DNA from 4 places in the Oceanobacter antarcticus genome. Region 2 is predicted to be linked to each of the others. Evidence: predicted binding sites of a transcription regulator. Region 2 holds the regulator's gene; each other region holds the start of a gene.

Region 1 (3,432 bases), on a different contig from region 2:
AGCGCCAGGCCATGAAAAGTACGACCGTTGCGGATACGCAGCCCCAGCGAGGCAATCTTGCGACCGCCAACGTAAACCCCCGGGGCATCGGCTTTTGCTGCCGAGTGGATCCCCCAGTACGCCAGTGTCGCCACAATCGATTCTTCCATCGCCGTTACCAGCAAACGGGGGCCAATGCCAAGACGTTTGATATCCAGTAGTAAATAAGCTACCAGCTGGCCCGGACCGTGATAGGTCACCTGGCCACCGCGATCCGTCTGCACCACGGGAATATCTCCGGGCACCAGCAAATGTTCTGCCTTACCAGCCTGGCCTTGAGTAAATACGCGAGGATGCTGTAACAGCCAGATTTCATCCGGGGTATCGGGCTGACGCTGAGCAGTAAATGACACCATTTTTTGATAGCAAGGCTGATAATCAACCAGCCCCAGCCGACGAACCACCACATCGGGCATCAAATCACCATGTGCACCAGTTCGTGGGCGCTCAATTCCTGGTGTAATGCTTCAAGCTGTTCAATACCCGTCGCGGTGATATAGATGGTGAGCGATTGAAAATTGCCTTTGCTACTGTCACGCACCTGGATTTTCTCAAGATCAAATCCGGGCGCATGAACCTGGAAAATATCCAGCACGACCTGGCGATAGTTATCCTTGCCCTTGCCGACCACCTTGATGGGGTAATCGGGACAGGGGAACTCTATTTTTGGTGCTTCCTGAGTGGTCGCAGGTTGTCCGTCAGCGTTGATCAAGGCCATTTCGATTACCCCAGCAAACGTGTAAAAAACATCTGGATCTCGCCCAGCAAGCGACCGAAGAAACCAGCCTCATCAACAGCACTGATCGCTATCAGGGGCCGCTCGTCGATTTTTTCACCGTCTTTACGCACGACCAGTGTACCGACCACGGCACCGGCAGCAATTGGAGCCTTGAGGTATTCATCTGTGATCAGCTCGACATCGAGATCCCCTTCGGTGCCACGTGGCACGGTCAGGTACAGATCATTCTGTACACCGAGTTCAACCTGATCCTGCTGACCCAGCCAGACCTTGCGCTGCTCCAGCACATCATTGGCACCGTACAGCTTGTGGGTCTGGAAATAACGGAAACCATACGCCAGCAGCTTCTGGGTTTCCTGCGCACGAGCATCATCACTGCGAGTCCCCATCACCACGGCAATCAGACGCATGTCGTCACGTACCGCAGAAGCGGCCAGACAGAAACCGGCCGCCTCGGTATGGCCGGTTTTCAAGCCATCAACGGAGGAATCACGCCACAGCAGCTTGTTGCGGTTGGGCTGGCGAATATCGTTGTATTCAAAATATTTTTCGGAATACAGAGCGTAATAATCGGGGTGATCCTTGATGATATGCAAAGCCAACGTGGCTATATCCCGTGCGCTTGAGTGGTGCCCTTCCGCTGGCCAGCCCGTCGCATTCATAAAATGACTGTTGTCCATGCCCAACTTGATGGCGTACTGGTTCATCCAGTCAGCAAAGGCATCTTCAGAACCGGCAAAGTATTCCGCCACCGCCACTGAAGCATCATTACCAGATTGCACAATAATGCCGCGTAGCAGATCGATCAGCGGCACCTCGGTACCTTCCCGCACAAACATTTTCGAGCCACCCTTCTTCCAGGCGTTAACACTGATAGGCACCATGGTGTCGTCGCTGGCATTACCGGTCACCAGTTCGTGCACCGCAATATAGCTGGTCAACATTTTGGTCAGACTGGCAGGTGGCAGGGTCTCGTCGGCATTCTGTTCGACCAATACATTGCCACTCTCGGCATCCACCAGAATAAAGGCCCGCGCATCCAGATCGGGAGCTTTGGGTACAATGACAGCAGCCGATGTACAGGCCGCACTGACGTATAAAAACAGACTTAATAGATAGCGCATGACTCTTGACTAAAAGTAGGAGAGTTGAGCCGGGTATTGTAACACGGCCAGCAGAATTTGCAGTCCAGACGAGAACGACATATTGCCGTCATACAGAGCTGCGATATACAGGGTCACTGAGTCAGGATAATTGAGCCAGTCAGACCCCTGCTGGCCGCAATCAGGCAGTAAAGACTATAGGCGCAGTTCGCACCCCGATTTACACTGACCAATACAAACCAACGTTCACAAGAACCTTTATCTGACAGGAAGTTCCCATGCAACGCCTTGTCTGTTCCGGCCTGCTGGCCATTGCAACAATCACCACAGCAACCCTGGTCACACCCTCAAACGTGCTGGCAGTAGCGCCGTCGGCGTATCAGCCGGATTATCAACAGGGTGAAGCCTGGCTCGATTATCGGCTGGCCAGTACCACACCGGGAACCCATGCGCGCAACCTGATTCTGTTTCTCGGCGACGGCATGAGCATCACCACCCTGACCGCTGCACGTATTTGGCAGGGCCAGCAACAAGGGTTCACCGGAGAAGAAAACTTCCTCTCCTTTGAGCGCTTTCCCTACTCGGGCCTGGTCAAAACCTATAACACCAACCAGCAGACCCCCGACTCCGCAGGCACCATGAGTGCCATTATGACCGGTGTCAAAACCCGTGCCGGAGTCCTCAGTATCGGCCCGGAGCAAGATCGCTCCATCTGCCAGGGCAGCAATACACACTCATTGACCACCCTGTTGGAATACGCCAGCCAGCAAGGGTTTGCCACCGGTGTCGTGACGACCGCACGGATCACCCATGCCACTCCGGCAGCGACCTATGCCCACACACCGGAACGGGACTGGGAAGCCGACAGCGACCTCTCTGACGAAGCCCGCCAACAAGGCTGTCAGGACATTGCAGACCAGTTGATTAACAACGGCTTTGCCAATGGCCTGGATCTGGCGATGGGGGGGGGGCGCCAGAATTTTTTACCCGCCAGCCAGGGCGGCAAGCGTCTCGACACTGATCTGACCCGGCAATTCAACCACCAGTACCCGAACGGACAACTTCTATTGAGCCGAAATGACCTTGTGAGCATGCATGCCCGCACACCGATTCTCGGACTGTTCGCCAGCAGCCATATGGCCTACGCCTACGACCGCACCCCTGCCGAACCGTCGCTCACCGAAATGACCTTTGCTGCCTTACAGGTACTGCAGCAGCAAACGCAGAACACCGACAAGGGCTATGTGCTGATTATTGAAGGTGCCCGAATCGACCATGCCCACCATGCAGGCAATGCTTACCGCGCCTTGACAGACACCATTGCCATGGCCGACGCAGTGGCGTTTGCCGACCGTATGACCAATGACCACGACACCCTGATCACGGTCACCGCTGACCATAGCCATACGCTGTCATTTTCCGGTTACCCGCAACGAGGTAACGATATTCTCGGTCTGGTGCGCCAACCCGACAAGCTCAGTCGGGCAGCTGACAACGCGCCCTATACAACGCTGGGTTACGCCAATGGCCTGGGAGCCAACGACATTGATC
Region 2 (3,432 bases):
TCGGCCCCTGACGCAGGGCCGCATAGCCGACCGCGAGGCGCTGATCGGTTTTGTTATGCTCTGTCTGATCGGCTTGCTGCTGGTGTTAATGACCAATACCCTGACCCTCTGGCTGTCACTCGGCGGGGTTGCTCTGGCAGCACTTTATCCTTACATGAAACGCCACACGCACCTGCCACAGGTGTTTCTCGGAGCTGCGTTCTCCTGGGCAATTCCCATGGCGTTCGCTGCGCAAGCCAATGAACTGACATCCCTCTGCTGGCTGTTATTTATTGCTAACGTCTGCTGGACCGTCGGCTATGACACCATTTATGCCATGGTCGACCGCGACGATGATCTGTTGATCGGTGTCAAAAGCACCGCAATCCTGTTTGGTGATCTGGACGTCACCATGATTGCCATTCTTTATGGCATGGCGCATTTTTGTCTGCTACTGACAGGCAGCCAATTAGACGCAGGGTGGCCATTCTACCTCGCCTGGTTAATTGCAGGTGGTTATTTGTGGTGGCAATTACGTGCCATCCGCAGCCGTGAGCGTATGGCCTGTTTAAAGGAGTTTCTGGCAGCTCACTGGTATGGCGCGATTATTTGGGTTGGCCTGGTGCTGAACTACGCCCTGGCGACGCCATCTTTGCCCTGATCAGGCAATATGCTTGACGCCAATCTCAGCAGTGTCACATGCTTGTAACACTGGATCAGTGTAATACCCCCGCATTATTCCTATTGTGACATTTGCGTGACGAGCCGTTATGACCAAAGCAGGCAAGACCGTTCTTATTGTGGACGATGAAGCCCCGATCCGGGAAATGATAGCCGTGGCCCTGGAAATGGCCGGGTATGAATGCCTTGAAGCAGCGAATGTACAGGAAGCACATGCGCAGATTATCGACAGAAAGCCAGATATGATTTTGCTTGACTGGATGCTGCCAGGCACCAGCGGTGTCGAGTTTGCTCGCCGCCTCAAGCGCGAAGATCGAACTGCCGAGCTGCCGATCATCATGCTGACTGCCAAGGGCGAAGAAGATAACAAGGTTCAAGGACTGGAAGCGGGGGCGGACGATTACATCACCAAACCGTTTTCACCGCGTGAGCTGGTGGCGCGCCTGAAGGCCGTTTTACGGCGCTCAACGCCGCAAGGCATTGAAGAACCAATCGAGGTCAGTGGCCTGATGCTCGACCCGGTCTGTCACCGGGTGACCGCCCATGGTAACCCGATTGATATTGGCCCTACCGAGTACCGCCTGTTGCAATTTTTCATGACCCATCAGGAGCGCGCCTACTCCCGCGCCCAGCTACTGGATCAGGTATGGGGTGGTAATGTCTACGTTGAAGAACGTACCGTCGATGTCCATATTCGCCGTCTGCGCAAGGCGCTTGGCGAATCCCACGAACAGCTGATTCAGACCGTTCGTGGCACGGGCTATCGCTTTTCGATCAAAGCCTCCTGATTTTGATGACCCCTGTCTGGCGCAGAGAGCTGCGCCGAATCCTTTATCTGCTGATACTTGCCGTTGGCTGTGGCTACTATTATTTTGGCAAGCCACTGGAAGCCCTGTGCCTGATGATGGGCATCTATATCTCCTGGCAGTGGCTGCAGCTCTATCGCCTGCATCGCTGGCTGGATCAGGGACAAACCACCGTCTTGCCACGCACACTCGGTATCTGGGGTTCCATTTTTACGGAAAACCAGCGCTTGCAACAAAGCAGCATCAAACATCAACAGCGCTTGCAGGCCATTATCAACCGCATACAGGATTCAACCGCCGCGCTGCAGGATTCGGTATTGATGGTCGACGCCACCGGGGCACTGGAGTTCTGGAATCAGGCCGCTCAAAACTACCTTGGCTTACGCAGCCCGGTTGATATTGGCCAGCCCATTACCAACCTGATTCGAACGCCGGAGTTCAAGGCCTACTTCGACAAGGCGGACTACCGCGAACCGCTGACCATTCGCTCTCCAATCAACCCGCGTATTTACCTGCAATTCAATATCACCTTGTTTGGCCGTAAAGACCGCTTGATCCTGGTGCATGACGTCACCCGCCTGAAGCAACTGGAAGAAATGCGCAAAGACTTCGTCGCCAACGTCAGCCACGAGTTACGCACCCCCCTCACGGTGATTTCCGGCTACGTCGAAACCATGCAAGCTGCTTCTGAAATGTTGCCACCCCGCTGGGGACGCATGCTGCAACAGATGAGCGAGCAGAGTCATCGCATGGAAAATCTGCTCAAGGATCTGCTGATGCTGTCGCGGCTGGAAACAGGTGAGAATGAGCAGGCTCAGCCAGTGGCGTTGCAACCGCTGCTGGAAGCGATTCGCCGTGACGCAGCCTCTCTCAGCAGCAACAAACACACTCTCTCGCTGAGTATTGACCACGACCAAAAGCTGATGGGGTTTTATAACGAACTCCGCAGTGCCTTTTCCAACCTGGTATTTAATGCGGTGAAATACACCCCCGAAGGCGGCCATGTGAAGCTGCACTGGTACTCAGAGGGCGGCAAAGGTTATTTCAGTGTTACTGACAACGGCATCGGTATTGCTCATCATCATATTCCCCGCCTGACCGAGCGTTTCTATCGCGCCGACCCGAGCCGCAGCATCGCCACCGGCGGCACCGGTCTAGGACTGGCCATCGTCAAACACGTATTGCTGCATCATGATGGTGAACTGCAAATCAGCAGCGAAGAAGGCAAGGGCAGCACGTTTACCTGCGTTTTCCCCGGCAGTCGTCTTTCTGACACTAGCGCGCCTGGCCAATAAACCGCGACAAGGCATCCAGCTTGTCCGGATCGTCATCGACAAAGCGCAGTCGAATCTGGACAGTCTCGGCGTCCGGATGCGGCTCTTGCGCCTGCAACATGCGAACAAACGCATTAATCCGGGCAATATCACCATTGTCAGGATGAATCACATCAACAACGGCCTGCTCCAGTAACACCGGCAGTGCATCCTGACGCCGAAAAACACCAATCATTTCCTGCAAGCTGATGTCCCGGATAACCAGCCGGGCTTCAACGCCAGAGGCAAAACGGACATTGGCCTGGCCTTTTGCGCCGGTTTTTGACACCGGTTCAGGATGCGGGGATCTGGCCAGCAAGGGAGAAACAACGGCGGCTCTGGCCGCCCCTGGTGCAGTCTTGCCCACCAGCGCCTGATTGCCCACATTCCCCATCAACACCGAAGCGCCACTACGGTCTGCTGAAGGTACTGCTTGTTCCGATACGGTAGCTGGTCTTACTTTCAAATGCCGAAACACCATACGGCTCAGCTTGTCGACAAAGGCATCCCGCGTAAACGGTTTGCCAATATAGCTGGAAACACCGGCTTCAACAGCCTTGAGTACGTGATCACGATCACCACGACTGGTGATCATCATAAAAGGCGTGGCTTTGTAATTCGGTTGCTCGCGCATCCATTTCAATACCTCGATA
Region 3 (3,432 bases), on a different contig from region 2:
ACCAGGTAAATGCCAACCGCACCCCGCTGTCGGTCGCCAGAAAGCTGGCGGCGTGGTGATCCTGAAGAATGTCGGCGCTGGAGCCGCGTCCACCCAGCAGGGTGCTATTGATCGCCGTCGGGTTGGCAGCATCCGAGGTATTAAACAAGGTAAGTTTCAGGCCTGCTGTGCGGCCGCTGCTGTCGGCGTCCTGGCCAATGCCCAGTAGCAGTGAGTCGGACAGCGGATGCAGGTAGGCCGAGAACCCGGTGATCTCCAGTTCGCCTTCCACGAAAGGATCACTGGCATCACTGAGATTCAACACGTACAGCGGGTCGGTTTGCTGAAAAGTCACCACATAAGCGCGGTCACCGCGATAACGCACCGCCTTGACGTCTTCTCCCGGTTTGCCAATCACGGTGGTGCGGCTGGCGTTGGGTAGCTGTGAGATCAGATCCAGAGTGCCATCGCTGGCGGGGGTGACGATAAACAGGCGGTGTTGCCAGTCGCTGCTTTCCATTAGATCGGTGCTGTTGGCGGCGACAGCCGTGGTGCTGGAGCTGGACTCCAGGGTGGCAACGTCGTCGATGAGCACGTCTTCCCAGAACCACCAGTTCCAGCTGGAGGTCAGAATACGCAGGTTGCCGTCTTGCTCGCTGAGGCGGAAGCCGGGCATGCTGCCGTCCAGTGTGCCAGGTACTGCGCCACTGGCTTTCAGCGTCAGACCATCAAGCGTGTACCAGTCGAGGCGGGTGCTATCCCAGTGGCTATTGTCGTAACCCGTCATAATAAACGCGTCGGTTGAGGCGTAGACTCCGGTGATACGACCGCTGTTGCAGCTGGCTTCCCAGTCGGTCGGGTTATTCAGGTTGATTCGCACCAGTGCGACGATGCTGGGATAGCCTCCCTGAGCCAGATCGGGTACGTGACAGTCGCCATCTTCGAACAGGTGTCCGGTTTGTTCACCGTTGATCCAGATCCGGGGTAACAGCTCGCTCAGAGGGGTGTCGAGCACGGTGTGTTGCCAGCTGGCAATCGAGACGTTATCGCCATACTCATTGCTGTTGTCGGGGGGACTGATCGTCGGGGTGAACTTGGTTGCCATATATAGCTGGCCATTTATCACACGGCTGCTGATCAGATAGCCTTCGATACTCAGTTGATAATTCTGGTTCGGCTGAGCGGGTGTACTGAGGTCGAGTACGCGCACATCGGTGCTGTACGACTGCCAGTACCAGGGGTTGTAGTAGCTGTCTGATGCCCGTGTTGTGGCGAGATCGTTGCGGCTGGGGTCGAGCCCTGAGCGGGTCAGTGCAATCAGCCGGTTGTCCTGCAAATACAAACCTTCTACGTCATAAGCTCCCGCCAGCGTGACGCTGCCTTGCAGGCTGCTACTGACCGGGTTGGTGTGGGTGGCCCAACTGAGAATTTTGGGTGCTGTTGTGCCGCTGGGGTCGAGCCAGGCAGGCAGCGGCTGCTGGACGGCATAGAGGTAGCTGCCGTTCTGTTTGACCAGATCGGCTTCGTCGACGCCGCTTTCCTGGGTGTTGGTTACGGAGTAATTCCCACCGGTTGAGTCATCGGCGCTGGTATCTGTGTCGGTTGCTGGTGACGCGGTGTCGACTTCGGTGCTGGTATTGGTCGACTCTGAATATTGATTGATATAACCGCGTTTGAGGTAGTTTTCCAATGTGGTGGCGTTTTTCAGTTCGGCATCCAGATTCACACCCTTGCTGTCACTATCGCTCTGGCAGGCAGTGAGGATAGCGCTGATCAGCACCGTCGTTGCGATGGTGCGGAAATGGGTTATGACGTCTCTGTCCATGATCGGATTCCTCTGCGGGATCGTTGGTTCGATTATTGTTCAGGTTATATGGGAAAATTTCCCATTTCAATCCGGCAAGATAAATTTCATAAAAGTGTTACATAGCGGACTGGTAGACTGGCGTCCTTGCTCTGTTATTTTTTGAGTCTGTTTTTTGGTGTGTTTTTTGGTGTGTTTTCGGGATGTGTATTTTTGGTGCACTGGTGCACTGGTGTGATGTGAATGGTCAGGGACAGCGATACGGGACAACGATATGGGTAGAGTTATCAACGGTTCGGTGAGTCGAGTCGGCATATTCAGCACAGCCAAGCCGGTGAAACAGGCTGGCTTGTACCTGTGTGGATTGCTTGTCGGTATTGTCAGCACCAGCACGGTTGAGGCCCAGTCAGCCCCCTTGCAGGCAACGCTGGGTTATCACACCGGCCTGGCCGATGTGCCGGAGACGGATCAACGCTGGCAGTCCTGGACGCTGACACTGGGAAAAACGCTGCCGGTCGAAGCGCCGCTGGTACGTATTCGTGCCACTCTGGGGGTATTACAATCCGATAGTGCCAGTGGTCTGGCGGATACCTGGGTCTCGATGACCCGGCTGGGGCAACGACGGCATTGGCAGCACTGGTGGGATGTTCGGGCCAAGGTGAAGTTGCCCACCGCCGATGCAGCTGCTGGTCTGGGCACCGGCAGCGTGGACGAAGAGATTGGCCTTCGGGCGCTGGCTCAGTGGGGAGATTGGGTGCCCTGGTACGCTTTGGGTTATCGCTGGCGCGGCGCTAGTGATTACTATGATTTGCAGGATGGTCTGACCTGGGGAGCGGGGCTGGGTCATGCTGGCTGGAACCTGAGCTATCAGGGGCGCACGGGTAGCCGCAGACAAGACCCGAGTCGTCACGTGATGAGTGTCGGGCATGGCATGACGCTGTTTGGGCGGCGCTGGTCGCCCTATCTCAGCCTGAATGTCGGTCGTACCTCGCGCTGGGGGACGGGCCTCAGCGCTGTTTTCTGACGGGATGGGTGTGGCTCAGGCTGTTGATTTTATCCCTGATGTCTACTGGCTTTGGTAAAATACTCTTTTTCAATGGATTCCCGGACTCCCATGCATGGCGCTGACATTACCCAAGAAGCCTTGTTCACCACCATCAAACTGGATGAACGGGTGCCACACGATCATCCTTTACGATCCATCAAAACCCTGTTCGATCAGGCGCTCACCCACATCGATTGGAAACTCAGTTTGATCTATTCCGAGCGCGGGCGGGAATCCATTCCTCCGGAGCGTTTATTGAGAGTGCTGCAAATCCTCTTCAGTATTCGCAGCGAACGGCAACTGGTCGAACAGATTCAGCACACGCTGGTTATCGGCCTGAGCATTGATGATCCGGTCCGGGTTTTAAAAGCACTGCCGGGGGCTCATGGTAAAACCGTGGGCGCAGATAAAAACTACGACACCAAGGGGTTTGTGAAGGAATGCAGGAACCACCGTATCACGCTCCATGTTGCCCGAAATAACAAACGTCCCGGCGGCTCAGCGATCGATGGTCGAACCAGTCATAAAGCGGGTTTATGCCGCCAGTCAGATTGTGCGTAAACGGGTCGAAGAACCCTTCGGCTGGGGCAAGACCGTTGGCCAC
Region 4 (3,432 bases), on a different contig from region 2:
TCTGTCGCCAATAAATCAGCGCTCAGTCAGATAAAGCAAAGGCTGTGCCCACTTCAAAAATAAATATAACTCATTGATATTTATTGATTTTTTGCAGGGTAATTTTTTATCCGCCAAGATACAGGCATAAAAAAACCGGCTCTACGCCGGTTTTCTATCACTGCAATACCAACTCACCGAAGGGTCAGGCAAAGTCTTTTTCCTTACGTTGCAAGTTGTACTTGCGCATTTTTTCGACCAGGGTAGTACGGCGAATATTGAGTTTTTCAGCAGCACGAGCAACAACACCATTGGCATCATCCAGCGCCTGCTGTATCAATGATGATTCCAGGTCGGACAAATATTCACGCAGATCCAGTCCGTTCACGGGTAATAACGCGGCGCTCTCCAGATTGGCTGGCGGCATCATTTCCTGAGCGAGGTCATCACCAGGCTCACTCGCTGCGGCCAACGCTTCTTCTTCATCGTCTTCAAAGTGGCGGAATTTTTTCGGCAATTCGTTGACCCCCACCACACCGTACGGGAAAAGGATCGCCAGTCGTTCGACCAGGTTAGCCAGCTCACGAACGTTGCCGTGCCATTCGTGACGACACAACGACATGATCGCAGCGGAGTTGAAGCGAATTGAGCCTCGTTTTTCGTTCTCCAGACGAGCGATCAGTTCATTCAACAACAGCGGCAAGTCTTCAACCCGCTCCCGTAATGACGGCATTTCGATAGGGAAGACATTCAGACGGTAATAAAGATCTTCACGGAAGCCGCCGTCTTCAATCATGTTTTCGAGATTTTTGTGGGTCGCGGCAATAATGCGGACGTTCGTTTGCTGTGTTTTGTTACTGCCAACCCGTTCGTAGGTATGTTCCTGCAACACTCGCAAAATCTTGACCTGCATACTCAATGGCATATCGCCAATTTCATCCAGGAACAAGGTGCCGCCTTCGGCCAGCTCAAAGCGTCCGGGACGGCTGGCAATCGCACCGGTAAAGGCACCTTTTTCATGCCCGAACAACTCACTTTCCAGCAACTCTGCCGGAATGGCACCACAATTAACTGGTACAAACGGTTTGTTACGCCGACTGGAATGATAATGGAGGTTACGGGCGACCACTTCCTTGCCGGTGCCTGATTCTCCCAGAATCAATACACTGACGTCTTTATCTGCCACCTGCATGATCAGCTCACGTACCTGCTGAATATGGCGACTGGTGCCGACCAGGCTGCGGAACAGCTGGATGTCACGTCGCTCACTGCGGCCTTCACTATGGGAATATTGTTCGCGATAAAGCTGGCAGCGGTGCAGGCTGTCTAGCAATTTGTTGTAACTGGGAGGAGATTCTACGGTGGCGATCACCGAGCGACGTACGGAGTCCGGGAGACGATCCAATCCGTGATCTCGGCCAAGACAGATAATCGGCGCTGACTTGTCCCACTGGTAAACGGCTGTCATAACACCATGGAACAGGCCTCGACTGTCATCACCGACCAGCACAGCAGAAATATCCTGGCTGTTATTGGCACGGCGAGTGACTTCTTCCTGCCAGTGCTGACTGTCACTGACAATGACTTCCTCTCCGAGAAAGTCAAGAATCACTTGCATATCGTGACGACGCTGGTGGTCGTCATCGATCAGCAGGATTTTAATTTCTCTCCACATACGCAATCTTCCTTTATTTCAGGCAGTGCCTTATTCCACTTCCACTAAAAAACAGCGAATTCTCGTTGTCTGTTGATGGCTTGACCGGAAGCTAACTGGATAACCAGGGATACTGCCCGTCTGTTCACAAGAGCACCGAACTGTTATTTTTTATTTTTGGTGTCATCCAATTGACTCATGTCGTTCAGTTAAGTGCGTATTTTTGACGAAGTCAAATAATCGACGCAGCAATTCATCACAAACGTATCTGACGTAACATTAGCACGACGGCAGACTACCCCATCGCCCTATTGTCTTACAATACCTGAAATAAGTATTAGTAATATCAATGACTAACAGACGCCTGGAAGATGACACCGTCATCACCCAAACGTTCGTAATTGCCCGTCAGATCGCACGGGTCAGGCCGAGATGTGCGTATTTGCACCCTGATAGCCTGAGAGCGGCTCGCGATTCCCCGAATGAGTCAAATAATCGTCGCGAATACCATCCCAGCCACGCTTGACTTCCAGCATCAAGCTCATGACTTCTTCAATCATGTCCGTATCATTGGCTCTGGTCGCCTGCAGCAGCCGACGATTCATGTAATCGTACAGCCGTTCAAGATTTGCAGAAATCTCTCCGCCGGAGCTGTGATCCAGACTGCTTTGCAAGGTGCTGATGATTTCCATGACACGCCCTAACAGATTGGCTTTGGTGACCATATCACCCCGTTTAATGGCCCCTTTGCTTTGGGCCATACGGGTTAATGCGGCTTCCATCAGCAGTTGGATCAGGCGATGAGGATCGGCATCCAGTACTTCTGAGGTCGTGTTCACTCGCTGGTATTGCTTGGCGCCCGATGGGTACATAGGGTCTGCTCCTTCCATTGTTGTTCAGCTTCTGTTGGCTGTAGCGGCCAAACCGGCGTTTTCTTTAACAAGAAGGTTGCCGAATTAAGCGATCAAGCACATGCGCCGGGCATCCGCTGGCGGCAAACTACTTCCGCCAGCCCGGTAAAAAGTGACCTTCCCTGCCACCAAAAAACAAAAAACTCTTTACAAATCATAATGATAAAAGATGGCACAAGCTCTGCTTAGGCTATCAGCAGATGGTTGCTGTCAATCGCCTGATAACCTGGGGAGCCTGCTAATGATCGGCTTGCCGTTACATCAGATCTGAATCACCAGCCACGGAATCCACATCGCCGGGGTATTTACGAGGGCATTTTCATGGCAAACCTGTTGCCACAATTAACCTTCCAGGGATCAACATCCCATGCTTCCGCTTCGATACGGGCGCGATCGTTGTATATGGCCGCCAGCTTCGCTTACGCCCAGGCTGTTGAAGATCAGGATACCTTGACACTGCAACGCGCTTTGATACAAGCCGAACAGGCTTATCAGCTGCAGCCGGAAAATCTTCAGGTTATTAATCTGTTAGGCCGCATTTGTATGCGTCAGGGCCAGTTGATACCTGCCAGAAATTGGATAGAAGTTGGCCTTGCCATCAAACACACCAGCCCGAGTCTGCTGTACAGCGCCGGGCTGATCGAACTGGAAGACCGACGACCAGCCGTGGCTGAAGACTACTTTTTGCGTTCCTCACAGCTGTCCAGAGTGGCCACCCGAGCGCCTTTTTACCTCGCCCATGTGCGTCTGCAACAAGGAAAATACGCAGCGGCTTTTGAGGATTATCGTCAACTGGTGCGTATCCACCGCGATGATGTATTGCTGCAGAGTCGCTTGCTTGAAGCCGCAGCCGGTGCCAGCGTTGATGGCTATTGCCCGGAACTGGCA

Evidence for each region. Region 2 encodes PhoB, which activates phosphate uptake and scavenging genes when phosphate is short. Its sites were predicted from a motif close to TGTCATANNNNTGTCANA; they were not measured.
Region 1: the regulator PhoB is predicted to act here: its motif matches at 1,978-1,995, upstream of WG929_RS00740 (alkaline phosphatase).
Region 3: the regulator PhoB is predicted to act here: its motif matches at 1,889-1,906, upstream of WG929_RS00055 (beta-propeller domain-containing protein).
Region 4: the regulator PhoB is predicted to act here: its motif matches at 1,815-1,832, upstream of WG929_RS01450 (sigma-54 dependent transcriptional regulator).

What each region holds. Positions count from the first base shown of each region.
Region 1 is NZ_JBBKTX010000001.1:150,592-154,023, reverse strand. Features, by position in the region: gene lipB (lipoyl(octanoyl) transferase LipB) at 1-455, opposite strand, end outside; gene WG929_RS00750 (YbeD family protein) at 455-757, opposite strand; gene WG929_RS00745 (D-alanyl-D-alanine carboxypeptidase family protein) at 763-1,902, opposite strand; gene WG929_RS00740 (alkaline phosphatase) at 2,160-3,432, shown strand, end outside.
Region 2 is NZ_JBBKTX010000013.1:31,616-35,047, forward strand. Features, by position in the region: gene ubiA (4-hydroxybenzoate octaprenyltransferase) at 1-640, shown strand, start outside; gene phoB (phosphate regulon transcriptional regulator PhoB) at 750-1,448, shown strand; gene phoR (phosphate regulon sensor histidine kinase PhoR) at 1,454-2,761, shown strand; gene WG929_RS11495 (response regulator) at 2,742-3,432, opposite strand, start outside.
Region 3 is NZ_JBBKTX010000001.1:12,325-15,756, forward strand. Features, by position in the region: gene WG929_RS00055 (beta-propeller domain-containing protein) at 1-1,804, opposite strand, end outside; gene WG929_RS00060 (transporter) at 2,058-2,807, shown strand; partial or broken gene WG929_RS00065 (transposase) at 2,898-3,432, shown strand, end outside.
Region 4 is NZ_JBBKTX010000001.1:304,089-307,520, reverse strand. Features, by position in the region: gene WG929_RS01450 (sigma-54 dependent transcriptional regulator) at 185-1,654, opposite strand; gene fliS (flagellar export chaperone FliS) at 2,056-2,505, opposite strand; gene WG929_RS01440 (methyltransferase domain-containing protein) at 2,866-3,432, shown strand, end outside.